DNA from 3 places in the Microbulbifer weihaiensis genome. Region 1 is predicted to be linked to each of the others. Evidence: predicted binding sites of a transcription regulator. Region 1 holds the regulator's gene; each other region holds the start of a gene.
What was found. Region 1 encodes sigma-54, which starts transcription at its own class of promoters, with help from an activator protein. Its sites were predicted from a motif close to TGGCACANNNNTTGCNNT; they were not measured.
Positions count from the first base shown of each region.

Region 2: ACNKU7_RS03545 (alginate export family protein) is a predicted target of sigma-54. The motif match lies at 1,701-1,718, and genes of this name have one in related genera.
Region 3: glnL (nitrogen regulation protein NR(II)) is a predicted target of sigma-54. The motif match lies at 1,742-1,759, and genes of this name have one in related genera.

Region 1 is NZ_JBLWFL010000005.1:295,044-299,117, forward strand. Features, by position in the region: gene lptB (LPS export ABC transporter ATP-binding protein) at 1-616, shown strand, start outside; gene ACNKU7_RS07590 (RNA polymerase factor sigma-54) at 838-2,292, shown strand; gene hpf (ribosome hibernation-promoting factor, HPF/YfiA family) at 2,458-2,748, shown strand; gene ptsN (PTS IIA-like nitrogen regulatory protein PtsN) at 2,763-3,224, shown strand; gene rapZ (RNase adapter RapZ) at 3,297-4,074, shown strand, end outside.
Region 2 is NZ_JBLWFL010000001.1:841,372-845,445, forward strand. Features, by position in the region: gene moeA (molybdopterin molybdotransferase MoeA) at 1-304, opposite strand, end outside; gene ACNKU7_RS03545 (alginate export family protein) at 455-1,687, opposite strand; molybdenum cofactor riboswitch at 2,109-2,277, shown strand; gene moaA (GTP 3',8-cyclase MoaA) at 2,266-3,234, shown strand; gene mobA (molybdenum cofactor guanylyltransferase) at 3,320-3,931, shown strand; gene moaB (molybdenum cofactor biosynthesis protein B) at 4,001-4,074, shown strand, end outside.
Region 3 is NZ_JBLWFL010000001.1:86,134-90,207, reverse strand. Features, by position in the region: gene glnG (nitrogen regulation protein NR(I)) at 1-565, opposite strand, end outside; gene glnL (nitrogen regulation protein NR(II)) at 612-1,700, opposite strand; gene ACNKU7_RS00370 (DUF4124 domain-containing protein) at 1,975-2,667, opposite strand; gene glnA (glutamate--ammonia ligase) at 2,793-4,074, opposite strand, start outside.

The DNA of each region.
Region 1 (4,074 bases):
GAATGGCGCAGGCAAAACCACCTGCTTTTACATGATTGCCGGCCTGGTGCAGGCCGATGCGGGCCAGGTGCTCATCGATGACGAAGATATCACCGGCCTGTCGATGCACGGCCGTGCGCGCAAGGGGATCGGCTACCTGCCGCAGGAAGCGTCGGTTTTCCGGCGCCTGACGGTAAAGGACAACATCCTCGCCATCCTCGAAACCCGCAAAGACCTGAATCGGGCACAGCGCCATGAGCAACTGGAAGCCCTGCTGAACGAGTTCAACATCCAGCACATCCGGGACAGTCTCGGCATGGCCCTCTCCGGCGGAGAGCGGCGCCGGGTGGAGATAGCGCGGGCCCTGGCGACGAACCCGGCGTTTGTCCTGCTCGACGAGCCTTTTGCCGGCGTCGACCCGATATCCGTCAACGATATCAAGCAGATCATTCGCCACCTGCGAGACCGGGGTATCGGCGTTCTTATCACCGATCACAACGTTCGCGAAACCCTCGATATCTGTGAAATCTCCTACATCGTCAGCGAGGGGCACATCATCGCCTCCGGGGCACCGGATGAGATCCTTGCCAACAACCAAGTGCGCGACGTCTATTTGGGACACGAGTTCACAATTTAGGGCTATTGAGGGCTGCCCATCCCCCCAAGAAGCAGCTTTCACAGACCAGCATCACAAAACTTGTGAAAATCACTGAATACGCCGCTTTTTTCGGCACACTTATTGCTTGTGTTCGCCGTTTTGCCGGGGTAGTCTGCGGAACTTGAGTTTTACGCCACCGCTCCCAGAGCGAGGCTTTCGGCGAATTGATCGCGCCAGAACTTTCTGCGAACACCTATCCGATGAAGCAGTCACTCCAGTTAAAGCTCGGCACGCAGCTAACCATGACGCCTCAGCTGCAACAGGCCATACGCCTGCTGCAACTGTCGACGCTGGACCTGCAACAGGAAATACAGTCGGCACTGGACAGCAATCCGTTACTGGAAACTGACTTTGATGATCACAGTGGTGAAACCCACCAGGATCAGAACACTCCATCCAATCGTGAACAGCCTGACACCAACAGCGAGAGCACGTCCAGCGAACAGGCCGAGGACGATTGGAGCAACAGTATTCCCGAGGATCTCCCGGTCGACACCCGCTGGGACGACATTTACACCAATTCCAGCTATTCCGGTGGCGAATCCGAAGACTTTGCATTCGAACAGCGCAACGCCGCCTCCGAAAGCCTGCAAGATCACCTGCAGTGGCAGCTGAACCTGACTCCGCTGTCTGATGAAGACAAGCGCATCGGCGAAACACTGATCGACGCCATCGCGCCCAACGGGTTCCTCGACAGCAGCCTTGAAGATCTCGCTGAAGGACTCTCCGTGGATGAAGATGAGGTGCTCGCGGTTCTCAAGACCATCCAGCAATTTGAGCCGGTTGGTTGCGGCGCCCGCGACCTGCGGGAAAGCCTGCTGCTGCAACTGCGGCAACTACCGGAACAGACTCCCTGGCTTGCTCAGGCCCTGACCGTGGTCGGCCAGTACCTGGATTTGCTGGGCAAGCGCGACTTTCGCCAGCTGAGCCGTCGCACCCGCCTGAGTGAAGCGCAGCTGGGTGAGGTTATGCGCCTGATCCAGACGCTTACCCCCTATCCCGGAGAGGCATTTGGTGGAGACGAGCCCCAATATGTCATTCCCGACGTAATTGTCAGTCGCAGGGAACAGCGCTGGGTAGTGGAGCTCAATCCCGAAACCACACCAAAGCTGCGGATCAACGACAGCTACGCCGCGCTGATCAAGCGGGCGGACAATTCCAGCCAAAACAACTACCTGCGGGATAACCTGCAGGAAGCCCGCTGGTTCCTGAAAAGCCTGCAGAGCCGCCACGAGACGCTGCTCAAGGTGGCCAGCTGTATCGTGGAAAAACAGCAGGGCTTCTTCGAGCAGGGCCCGGAAGCCATGAAACCCATGGTGCTGGCTCATATTGCCGAAACCATCGGTATGCACGAATCGACCATCTCCCGGGTGACCACGCAAAAATACATGCTTACCCCTCGTGGCGTGTTCGAGCTGAAGTACTTTTTCTCCAGCCATGTGAGCACGGACTCCGGCGAAGACGCCTCTTCCACCGCGATTCGGGCACTGATCCGCAAGCTGATCGATGCAGAAGTGCCCCGCAAGCCCCTGTCCGACAACAAAATCACCCAGGAGCTCGACAAGCAGGGAATTCAGGTCGCCCGCCGCACGGTTGCCAAATACCGGGAATCCATGGGAATTCCCTCCTCCAGTGAAAGAAAGAGACTGGTTTAAAGGCTATAGTCACTATTCAAGCGATTCCAAGCCAGTTTTGAACACTTTCTGGACAACCAACGCCCATACTTTGAGTGTATCCTTCCATTCTGACGCACTTCCTAGTAGGGTTGCCGCCCTGAAAAGGGGGCGGCCCATTGTGTTGAAACCGATGAGGAGAAATCCATGCCGATCAACATCAGTGGCCATCATGTAGACGTTACTCCGGCCATTCGCGACTACTGTCTGAATAAACTGGAAAAACTCTCCCGCCACCATGATCTGATTACCAATACGCAGGTGATACTGTCCGTCGACAAACTCATCCAGAAGGCCGAAGCGCGTGTACACGTGAACGGACGGGATGTATTTGCCGATTCGGAGTCCGAAGACATGTATGCTGCGATAGACTCATTGACCGACAAACTGGACCGACAGCTCCTCAAACATAAAGAGAAGTTACGCAGTCACCGCTAGAACTCCAGCACGCTATGACATTGGAAGCCTTACTTTCTCCCCGCCTGAGTCTTTGCCACCTGGCGGGGAGCAGCAAGAAAAAACTGTTACTGAACATTGCCCAGGCAATCGCGGAACAATACCCCGAGCTCGACTCCGATACCGTATTCAACCAGCTGGTTGCCCGCGAGCGCCTGGGCTCCACCGGCATTGGCGAAGGCGTTGCCATTCCCCATTGCCGCCTGCCGGGCTGCGAACGCCCGATCGGCGTTCTCTGCACGACATCACCCGCGGTGGACTTCGACGCCATCGATCGCCAGCCAGTCGACCTGCTGTTTGCCCTCCTGGTGCCTGAGGACTCGGATCAGGAACATCTCGATACGCTGGCAGAAATCGCTACCCTGTTCAGTGACAGCCGGGTGCGGGACAAGTTGCGCGCAGCCACGTCCAGTGATGATCTATACGCACTGGCCATTAACAGCGCTGCCGCGGCATAATGACGACTACTCAGCCGGCTGAGCCCTGAAAGCTCCCGGCGGTCCACTCAAGCAGCAAGGAGCGCTTGTTTCATGCGTCTGGTTATCATCAGTGGTCGCTCCGGGTCAGGCAAAAGCTCGGCACTGCAACTACTGGAAGATGTCGGTTTCAACTGTATCGACAACCTCCCTGCCAGCCTGCTACCAGAACTGATTCGCAGGGTCGGTGAACACCCTCCTGCGGAGAATACCCAGCTCGCCCTCGGTATTGATGCCCGCAACCTCTGGCACGATGTGCGCCAGGCACCCAAAGTCATCAATGAACTGCGGGATAGCGGCGTGGATTGCGACGTTATCTATCTGGATGCCCGCTCCCCCGTTCTGGTGCAACGGTTCAGTGAAACCCGCCGCAAACATCCACTGAGCGACAGCCGTACCCATTTGCTGGAGGCCCTCAATCGCGAAAAGGAGCTGCTGGCGCCGCTTGCGGCAATGGCAGACCTGGTGATCGACACCAGCAGCCTGAGCCTCCACCAGCTGCGCGACCAGGTCAAATCACGGGTGGTCGGCAAGGATTCCCCTGGCATGGCAATCCTGTTCCAGTCTTTCGGTTTCAAACACGGGGTACCCGTGGACGCCGATCTGGTGTTTGACCTGCGCTGCCTTCCGAACCCCTATTGGATCGCCGAGTTGCGCAACAAGACCGGGCTGGATCCGGAAGTAGCAGAGTTCCTTCGCTCACACACAGAAACAGAAGAAATGCAGCGGGATATCACCCGCTTTCTGGAGCGCTGGCTGCCGTCTTATCAACAGAGCAACCGCAGTTATACCTGTGTAGCCATAGGCTGCACCGGCGGGCGCCACCGCTCTG
Region 2 (4,074 bases), on a different contig from region 1:
CGGCGCCGGTCGTGATACGCGTGGCCTGTCCCGGCTCAAGGCTGCCGTTAAACGGGTGGCCGGCGAGGCTTTTGCCAATCACTGTATAGCGCTCAAAGCCGCCACTAAGGGCATACCCATCCATGGCTGAATTGTCGCAGGGGGGAAGATCGAGGGCGGCCAGCACGGGTGCGGCCAGGACTTTTCCACAGGCTTCGCCCAGCGGGATGGTTTTGGTCTCGGTGATGGGGGTGATGCTGTCGATCAGCATTTGCTTTGCCGCTTCTACAGAGCGAAGGCCGTTTTCTGCACAGGTGTCTGACATTGCGATAGCCGTATTTTTTGTCTTCTTGCAGGGGAAGATAGCCGGACAACATTAGTCCTGCCAAGTGGCAGCTGCAGCCAATGAGGGGGGAAGGTGGGACACGTCTCGCTGGGAGCGTGCGGACGGTAATTTTCAGATCACTTTTAAGGATCAGAACTTGAGTTCGAATTGCAGCCAGAACTTATCCGTATCCGTGCTGAAATCGTCGGCATCATATGTAGCGTATTTGGCCAGTACTCCGATGTTTTTGCTAATCGCGTAGGTGGCAACCAGATCCAGCTCGTTGCCGTAATCCCGGCTATTGCGGTCGCTATAGAACTTATGCAGCGTGGCAGCGAACTTGATGTCGTACACCGTTACTGTGCCACCCGCGTAGAAATCGCGGATGCCATCAACTGGCGTGGTGAGAAATTTGTCGTCATAGCCCTGGAACTTGTGCAGGGTGGCCAGCGGGGTCTGGTAGGACCACTCGTCGTCCCCGGTGAGCCATTCGGTTCCGGCCAGCGCGGTAAACTTGTACGTTTGCAGGGGCTTGGTAGAGATTTCGGCGTTGTAGTATTCGGCCTGGTAGTCGAGCGGGTTTTCACCGGTATCTTTTTGCACCGCCGCACGCAGGTGCCAGCGAAAACTGGCGCAGTCCACGGCCCACTTGAAGCCGAGGGTTGAGCTAGCCAGCCGCTCCTGGTCATGGAAGTTGAGGCCGTAGAAAAATCCGCTCAATGTGTGACCGGGCCTGACCTTGTAATCGACCGTCAGGGCATTGACCGGTCCGGTGATGTCGCTGTCGTCGCCATCCGGACCAAAAATCCGGTTGACGTTCCAGACGTAGAAATAGTCTGTGGACAACCGATCGTTAAAACTCCACTGGGCGCGAAATGCGTCGTACGTCTGTTCGTTTTGCCGCCAGCCAACACCGCCAAAGAAACGTTGGTCATCCAGGTTGATGCGTTGCCGGCCAGCCGTAAACAGGCCACTATCCGCCGCATAGCTGATCTGGGCGCGATTCATTTCGCTGTAATCGGGATCGGCAATGACCGGAAAATCCGTCCTGCCGTTTTCCGTATTGTTGAATTTCTCACTACTGATATAGGTGACATTGTCGCCCTCCAGCAGTACCTGTAATCCCTGGAACCTGGCGCTGGTCCAGGTGAGCTGGCTGCGCAGGGTGCCGGCGGTTGCGTGGTGGGGGAAACTGACTTCGCGAACATGCTCATAGCGGGGACGGAAATTCAGGTCGACGGTGCTGTCACCAATCATGTCTCCAGCGGTTTTTGCGATATTCTCGTCGGCCAATGCCGCAGGAGAGAGCGCATTGGCTGCAATAGCCGCGGCTTTGGCACTGAAAAGAAAAAGGCGCCAAGTGTGAAAATTTCCGCAAGGCATGAATTTCTCCCTGAAAGCATGCGTCATGCCATTGGATTGCGATGTATTCATCGTCCGTACGGCACATTCCTTGACTCAATCTAGCCGATATATGGCGAATGTCGCGAGGTGGGGGGAAGTGCGGTATTTTCGCAGGTGGGTTCCACGGCTTTCCGGTAACCATATCCGCATTAAAACAGCACCTGCGCGGGCATCCGGCTCGATCATTGCAACTGATTTCACCGCATAAGCGCGATAAATTGACTATTTACATCGGCGCCAGAGTCAGGATCGCGTTAGTATCCAGCTCTGTGGCATGGTAGTTGTTGTAATGCGTGCGACGCGATCCGCTGATATCAATGATTTTTCCGCCAGCGGATCCTGACCGTATCTCTCACGGGGAAACGTGATTAGCTATCTTGATAAGTAAGTAACTCGAACAATCTGGCAAAAACACCGAGCCTTCCGCGCTAAGTGGGAGCTGTGTACCGGAGCTTCCGGGCACCGCGACTATAGGTGCTGTGGGCCGTGGGCAAGTCAAACTGTCCACCAGGGCCGGCGGAGAAATCTTCCGGCCTCCCGACTTGGAAAGGCGTTCAATGCTGACAGACAACCACGGCCGCAGGTTTTATTACCTGCGCCTATCCGTGACCGACCAATGCAACTTCCGCTGCAGTTACTGCCTGCCGCAGGGGTATCGGCAGACGGACTTCAATCCAACACTGACGGCGGGCGATATGCTTACCGTCGTGCGCGCTTTTGCCCGCCTTGGTACTCGCAAGGTTCGCCTTACCGGGGGCGAGCCCTCTTTATTCCGGGAGTTGCCCTGGGTCATTGAGCAGGTGGCAGCAACGGCAGGTATCCAAAAAGTCGCGATAACCACCAATGGCTACAAGCTCCCGAAAGTGATCGATGACTGGCACAGGGCCGGCCTCGCGCAATTAAATGTGAGTATCGACAGCCTGGACGCTGCCGAGTTCGCCAGCATGACCGGACATGACTGTCTACCGGCGATACTGAACGGTATCGAGCGGGCGCTGGCGTTGGGAATCACCACCAAGGTCAACGCGGTATTGCATCACGAGGGCAGCCGCGAGCGCCTCGGGCGGTTTATGGGGTGGTTGGCGGATACGCCGGTTACCCTGAGGTTTATCGAGCTGATGCAGACCGGTGAGAATCGCGATTATTTCGTTAGCAATCATCTGCGCGGGAACGAAATCGAATCCCATCTGCTCGAGACCGGCTGGCGCATGGTGCCCAGGGCGCTGGACGATGGCCCGGCCCGAGAGTATTGCCACCCGGACTATCGCGGGCGGATAGGTTTGATTACGCCCTACGCAACGGATTTCTGCCAGACATGCAACCGGCTGCGGGTCTCGGCGCAGGGACGGCTGCATTTATGCCTGTTCGCCGACCAGGGAATCGAGATGCTGGATGTAATCCGTGAAGGTGACAGCGAGGCGTTGGCACAGCATATTCAGCAGCTGATGTCCGGCAAGGCTGCCAGCCACCAGCTTCATCAGGGACAGGTGGGACAAACCCGCAACCTGGCAATGCTTGGGGGGTGATGTATTCACGGCCTTGGCACCAGGCGTTTGCACCATCAGTGTCGCTCACTGGTGTCGATGAACCAATAATGCGTGGGTCGCAAGGATGACGTTACCAGAAGTCGGTTCAAATACGATCAATGTCTGCCCGGTAGTCCTGGCCGGAGGATTATCCAGCCGCATGGGGCGCGATAAGGCCCTGCTAAAATTACCCAACGGACGCACGATGCTGGAGCAGGCCAAAACCCTGCTGGGAGAGCTGGCCGCCCCGGCTGCGGTCGAGCTGCTGCCAACCGTGGTAAGCGGCACGCGTCCCGGAGGCGTGCCGGATCGCTTTGAGGCTGCGGGGCCGCTTGGTGGCCTCTATTCGGTCGCACTGCATTTGCAGGAGAACGCCACTGACTGTGAGGCGCTGTTAGTGGTTCCCGTGGACATGCCCTTACTGCGGGCGGCACATTTGCGCACGCTGTGTGTGGCTGGCCGCTGTGTTGAGCAGGCGGTGTTTTTCGAAAATTACTTCCTGCCTTGTTGGCTGCCGATGAATCTGCGGTGTATCGAGTACCTTGAGGCGGCGGCCCGGGGGGACAGTATTCCCTCGATGCGCGCACTGTTTGGCTACCTGGGCTGTATGCAGTTGCCCGCGCCCAGTGGCGACTGGCATATGAATGCCAACCGTCCGGAAGAATTTGTTCAGATCATGAACTTGATTGAGCGCTGAAAGTGATCCGAGCCAGTCACAGCCTGGCGGGGGAGCGAAGCGGGATTTTGTGAAGACCAAGAGAGCAAGATGACAAACCAAACAACAACCTCCACGTCCGGCCACGGTGGCGGGGCTTTCAAACCGCTAAATATTGCGGTGCT
Region 3 (4,074 bases), on a different contig from region 1:
TGCGCGGGCTGTGATTGTGCAGCGCCTGCGCCACCAGCTCCTTACCGGTGCCCGATTCGCCATTGATCAACACCGTGATATTGGAATGGGACAGGCGGCCAATCGCGCGAAACACCTCCTGCATTGCCGGCGCTTCACCAATGATTTCTTTCGAGCTGGTGCCGTTATCAATCGTTACCGGCTCTTCGATTTGCTGCTCATTGGCATGTGCCAGCGCGCGTCGCGTTACCGCCACGGCTTCATCGACATCGAAAGGTTTCGGCAGGTATTCGAAGGCACCGCCCTGATAGGCGGCCACCGCACTATCGAGATCCGAGTGCGCGGTCATGATAATGATGGGCAGCGCGGGGCGCTCCGCCTGGAAGCGCTGCAATAACTTAAAGCCGTCGGATCCCGGCATGCGGATATCGCTGATGACTACATCCGGCTGTTCGCTGTAGAAGTCATCGAGGGCTCGGTCACCGTTTTCGTAGCAGGTGGTATCTATGCCCGCGCGGCTGAGTGCGCGTTCCAGTACCCAACGGATAGAGCGGTCGTCATCAATAATCCAAACGCGATTGTTCATAATAGTTTTCCGGTCTGCGTTCTTTTAATAAGTCTTTTATGGGCTGCTAGTCCGTCAACAGCGGCAAATAAATCTGGAACTCCGTCTGACCGGGCCGGCTTTCACATTTGATCAGCCCCCGGTGCTGATTGATGATGTGCTGGGAGATCGACAGCCCCAGCCCCGATCCCTCTGCGCGCCCGGAGATCATCGGGTAGAAGATCCGCTCGCGAATGTCTTCCGGTATCCCCGGGCCGTTGTCGACAATATCGATACGGCATACCAGCGGGCACTGACGCCGGCCGATGGTGAACTGGCGCTGTACCCGGGTGCGCACTGAAATGCTTCCCTCTGCGAGGCCGATACTCTCATCGATGGCCTGCATGGCATTGCGAGCGATGTTCAGTACCGCCTGTATCAGCTGCTCGCTGTCCGCGGGAATATCCGGGATCGACGGGTCGTAATCGCGCTGGATCTGCAGAGCGCCATCGCACTCGGCTTCGATCAGCTGCGCCACGCGCTCGGTAATCGCGTGTACATTTACCGGCCGCAATGCGAGAGGCTTGCGCGGTCCCAGCATGCGATCCACGAGGTTACGCAGGCGATCCGCTTCCTCAATGATGATCTGGGTATATTCCGCCAGGCCCTCGTCGGGATAGACACCCATCTCGAGATCTTTCAATTCCCTTTGCAGCAACTGTGCCGCTCCGCGTATTCCGCCGAGCGGATTCTTGACTTCGTGGGCCATCCCCCGCACCAGATTGCGGGTGGTTTCCTGGGCGGAGAGCAGGGCGTCTTCGCGGGCAATCCGCAGCAGGCGATCCATGGACTGCACCTCGAGCAACAGCAGGCCCAGCTCGGAGAGTGGGGTCACCGAATAGTCCACCGTGCACTCTTCGAGGTTGTGCAGGATCCACAGCGCCCGCCGCATGGTGTATTTCTGCCCGGTGGCCAGTGCACTGCGCAACGCCTGGTCGGCAGACAGGGACTCGCGCACCACGTCTGCCAGTGGCTGGCCCACGGCGCGTGCACTGGAGGCGGCCACCAGATCCTCGGCTGCGGAGTTCAGGTAGCAAATCGAAAGGTTTTCATCGAGTACCAGCACGGCCGAAGTGAGGTTATCCAGCAGTAGCCGTAACTGACGATCATTGAGCATGCGGTATTCCGGTTCTCTGTACGGTTCTGTTGCCTAATGGCAGTGCAAGAAGCAAACCAAAATGGCGCAGAAAGCGAAGGGCGGTGGCACTTGCGGGGCATGCCCAGCGAAGCGGTCAAACTAGCGCACCATTATGGTGCATAGGGCATTATTTAACCAGCTGCAATTTGCAACTGCCGACAGTCGATGTACAGAGCGGGAAGTCGCGGGGGATATTTGGTGCGCAACCGACAGCGTGGGCACGCACCAAACTGGGGATCAAACTGGAAGCGGATTAACGGCGTGGCTGGGGTCGCCCTGGCGGAACCACGCCCGGAGCCTGAGGCATCTGGGGCGCCTTGGGTGCCTGCTTGGCCGGGAAGTCCGGCACTTGCCCGCCCGGTCTTTTCACATGCACCTGGATCGGCTGGGATTCCGCCAGCGGCTCACCATTGACCCCGAGCAATACTGCCTGGATGGTGTGGGTACCCCGCTCCAGCGCGGAGATGTCGAGACTGGTGCCGCTGGAGGTGCCGGACCAGCGCTGGCCGTCGATCACCGCAAAGAACTCGTAACCGCCCCTGGGCACAGGATCCATCGCCACCTGCAACAGGATATACCGCTGCCCTGGCGGGATGGTGGCATCATTGGCGGGGCTGACAATGGCGAAATTAACCGGCCCCAGGTCATCATATCCGGCATCTTCGTCGGACTTGGGCGACAGTTTCCTTGTGGGCAAAGGGCGCGGCAGCGTAATCGGCTGCACGTTGGTAGGCCCAATCCTGACCTTCTCCGCCTTTTGACCCGGCGGCGGCGTATCGCTGAAGGTGACTTTTCCGTCGGGGCCTACCACCTTGTACACCGTGCTTCCCGCTGAGGTCACCGGTTTGACATCCTGCCCCTTCGCCGTGTCCGCCGCAGCCATCACAGGCACGGCCACAACCACCGCCAGAACAGAGCCCAGAAGGCGCTTCACATTGTTCTTCATGGTGCTTCTTTTCCCTGACTATTCAGTTAAAGGCTAGTGTACCCACATAAAAAAAACCCGCACCTGATGGCGCGGGTTTTTGCGGGCCCCTGCGCAAGGCGAGGGCCATAACTGCTGAAAAGTGATCAGCAGGAGTAGTACATTTCGAACTCGACCGGGTGAGTGGTCATGTTCACACGCTGTACTTCTTCACGCTTCAGGGCGATGAAGGCGTCGATGGCGTCATCAGTGAATACACCACCTTCGGTCAGGAAGGCACGATCCTGATCCAGTGCGTCCAGAGCCTGTTCCAGGCTGGAAGCAACGGTCGGGTACTCGGCCAGCTCTTCCGGCTCCAGATCGTACAGATCTTTGTCCGCCGGGTCGCCAGGGTGAATTTTGTTCTTCACGCCGTCGAGGCCTGCCATCAGCAGGGCAGCGAAGGCCAGGTAAGGGTTGGCGATCGGATCCGGGAAGCGGGTCTCGATACGCTTGCCTTTCGGGCTCGGCACGAACGGAATGCGGATAGACGCAGAGCGGTTGCGCGCGGAGTAGGCCAGGATTACCGGGGCTTCGAAGCCAGGTACCAGACGCTTGTAGGAGTTGGTGCCCGGGTTACAGATGGCGTTCAGGGCACGCGCGTGCTTGATGATACCGCCGATGTAGTACAGGGCAGTTTCAGACAGGCCAGCGTAAGCGTCACCAGCGAACTGGTTAACACCGTCCTTGCTGAAGGACTGGTGCACGTGCATACCAGAACCGTTGTCGCCTACCAGCGGCTTCGGCATGAAGGTCGCAGTCTTGCCGTAAGCGTGCGCTACGTTGTGCACCGCGTACTTCAGGATCTGAACTTCGTCCGCTTTCTTGGTCAGGGTGTTGGCGCCAACGCCGATTTCACACTGGCCAGCAGTACCCACTTCGTGGTGGTGCACTTCAATCTCCAGACCCATGGATTCCATCGCGGAACACATGGCCGCACGAATGTCGTGCAGGGAGTCGACCGGCGGAACCGGGAAGTAGCCGCCTTTCACGCCCGGGCGGTGACCCATGTTGCCTTCGGCGTAGCTGGCGCCAGAAGACCAGGCCGCTTCCTGGGAGTTGATCTTGTAGAAGGCGCCACCCATTTCGGCACCCCAGGTGATGTCGTCGAATACGAAGAACTCGGGCTCCGGACCCATCAGTACAGTGTCACCCAGACCGGTGGACTTCAGGTACTCTTCGGCGCGCAGTGCGATGGAGCGCGGGTCGCGCTCGTAACCCTGACCGGTGATCGGGTCAACGATGTTACAGCGAATGATGACGGTCGCTTCGTCGGTGAACGGATCCAGGAATGCGGTCTCGTCGTCCGGCATCAGGATCATGTCGGATTCGTTGATGCCCTTCCAGCCAGCGATGGAAGAACCATCGAACATCTTGCCTTCTTCGAAG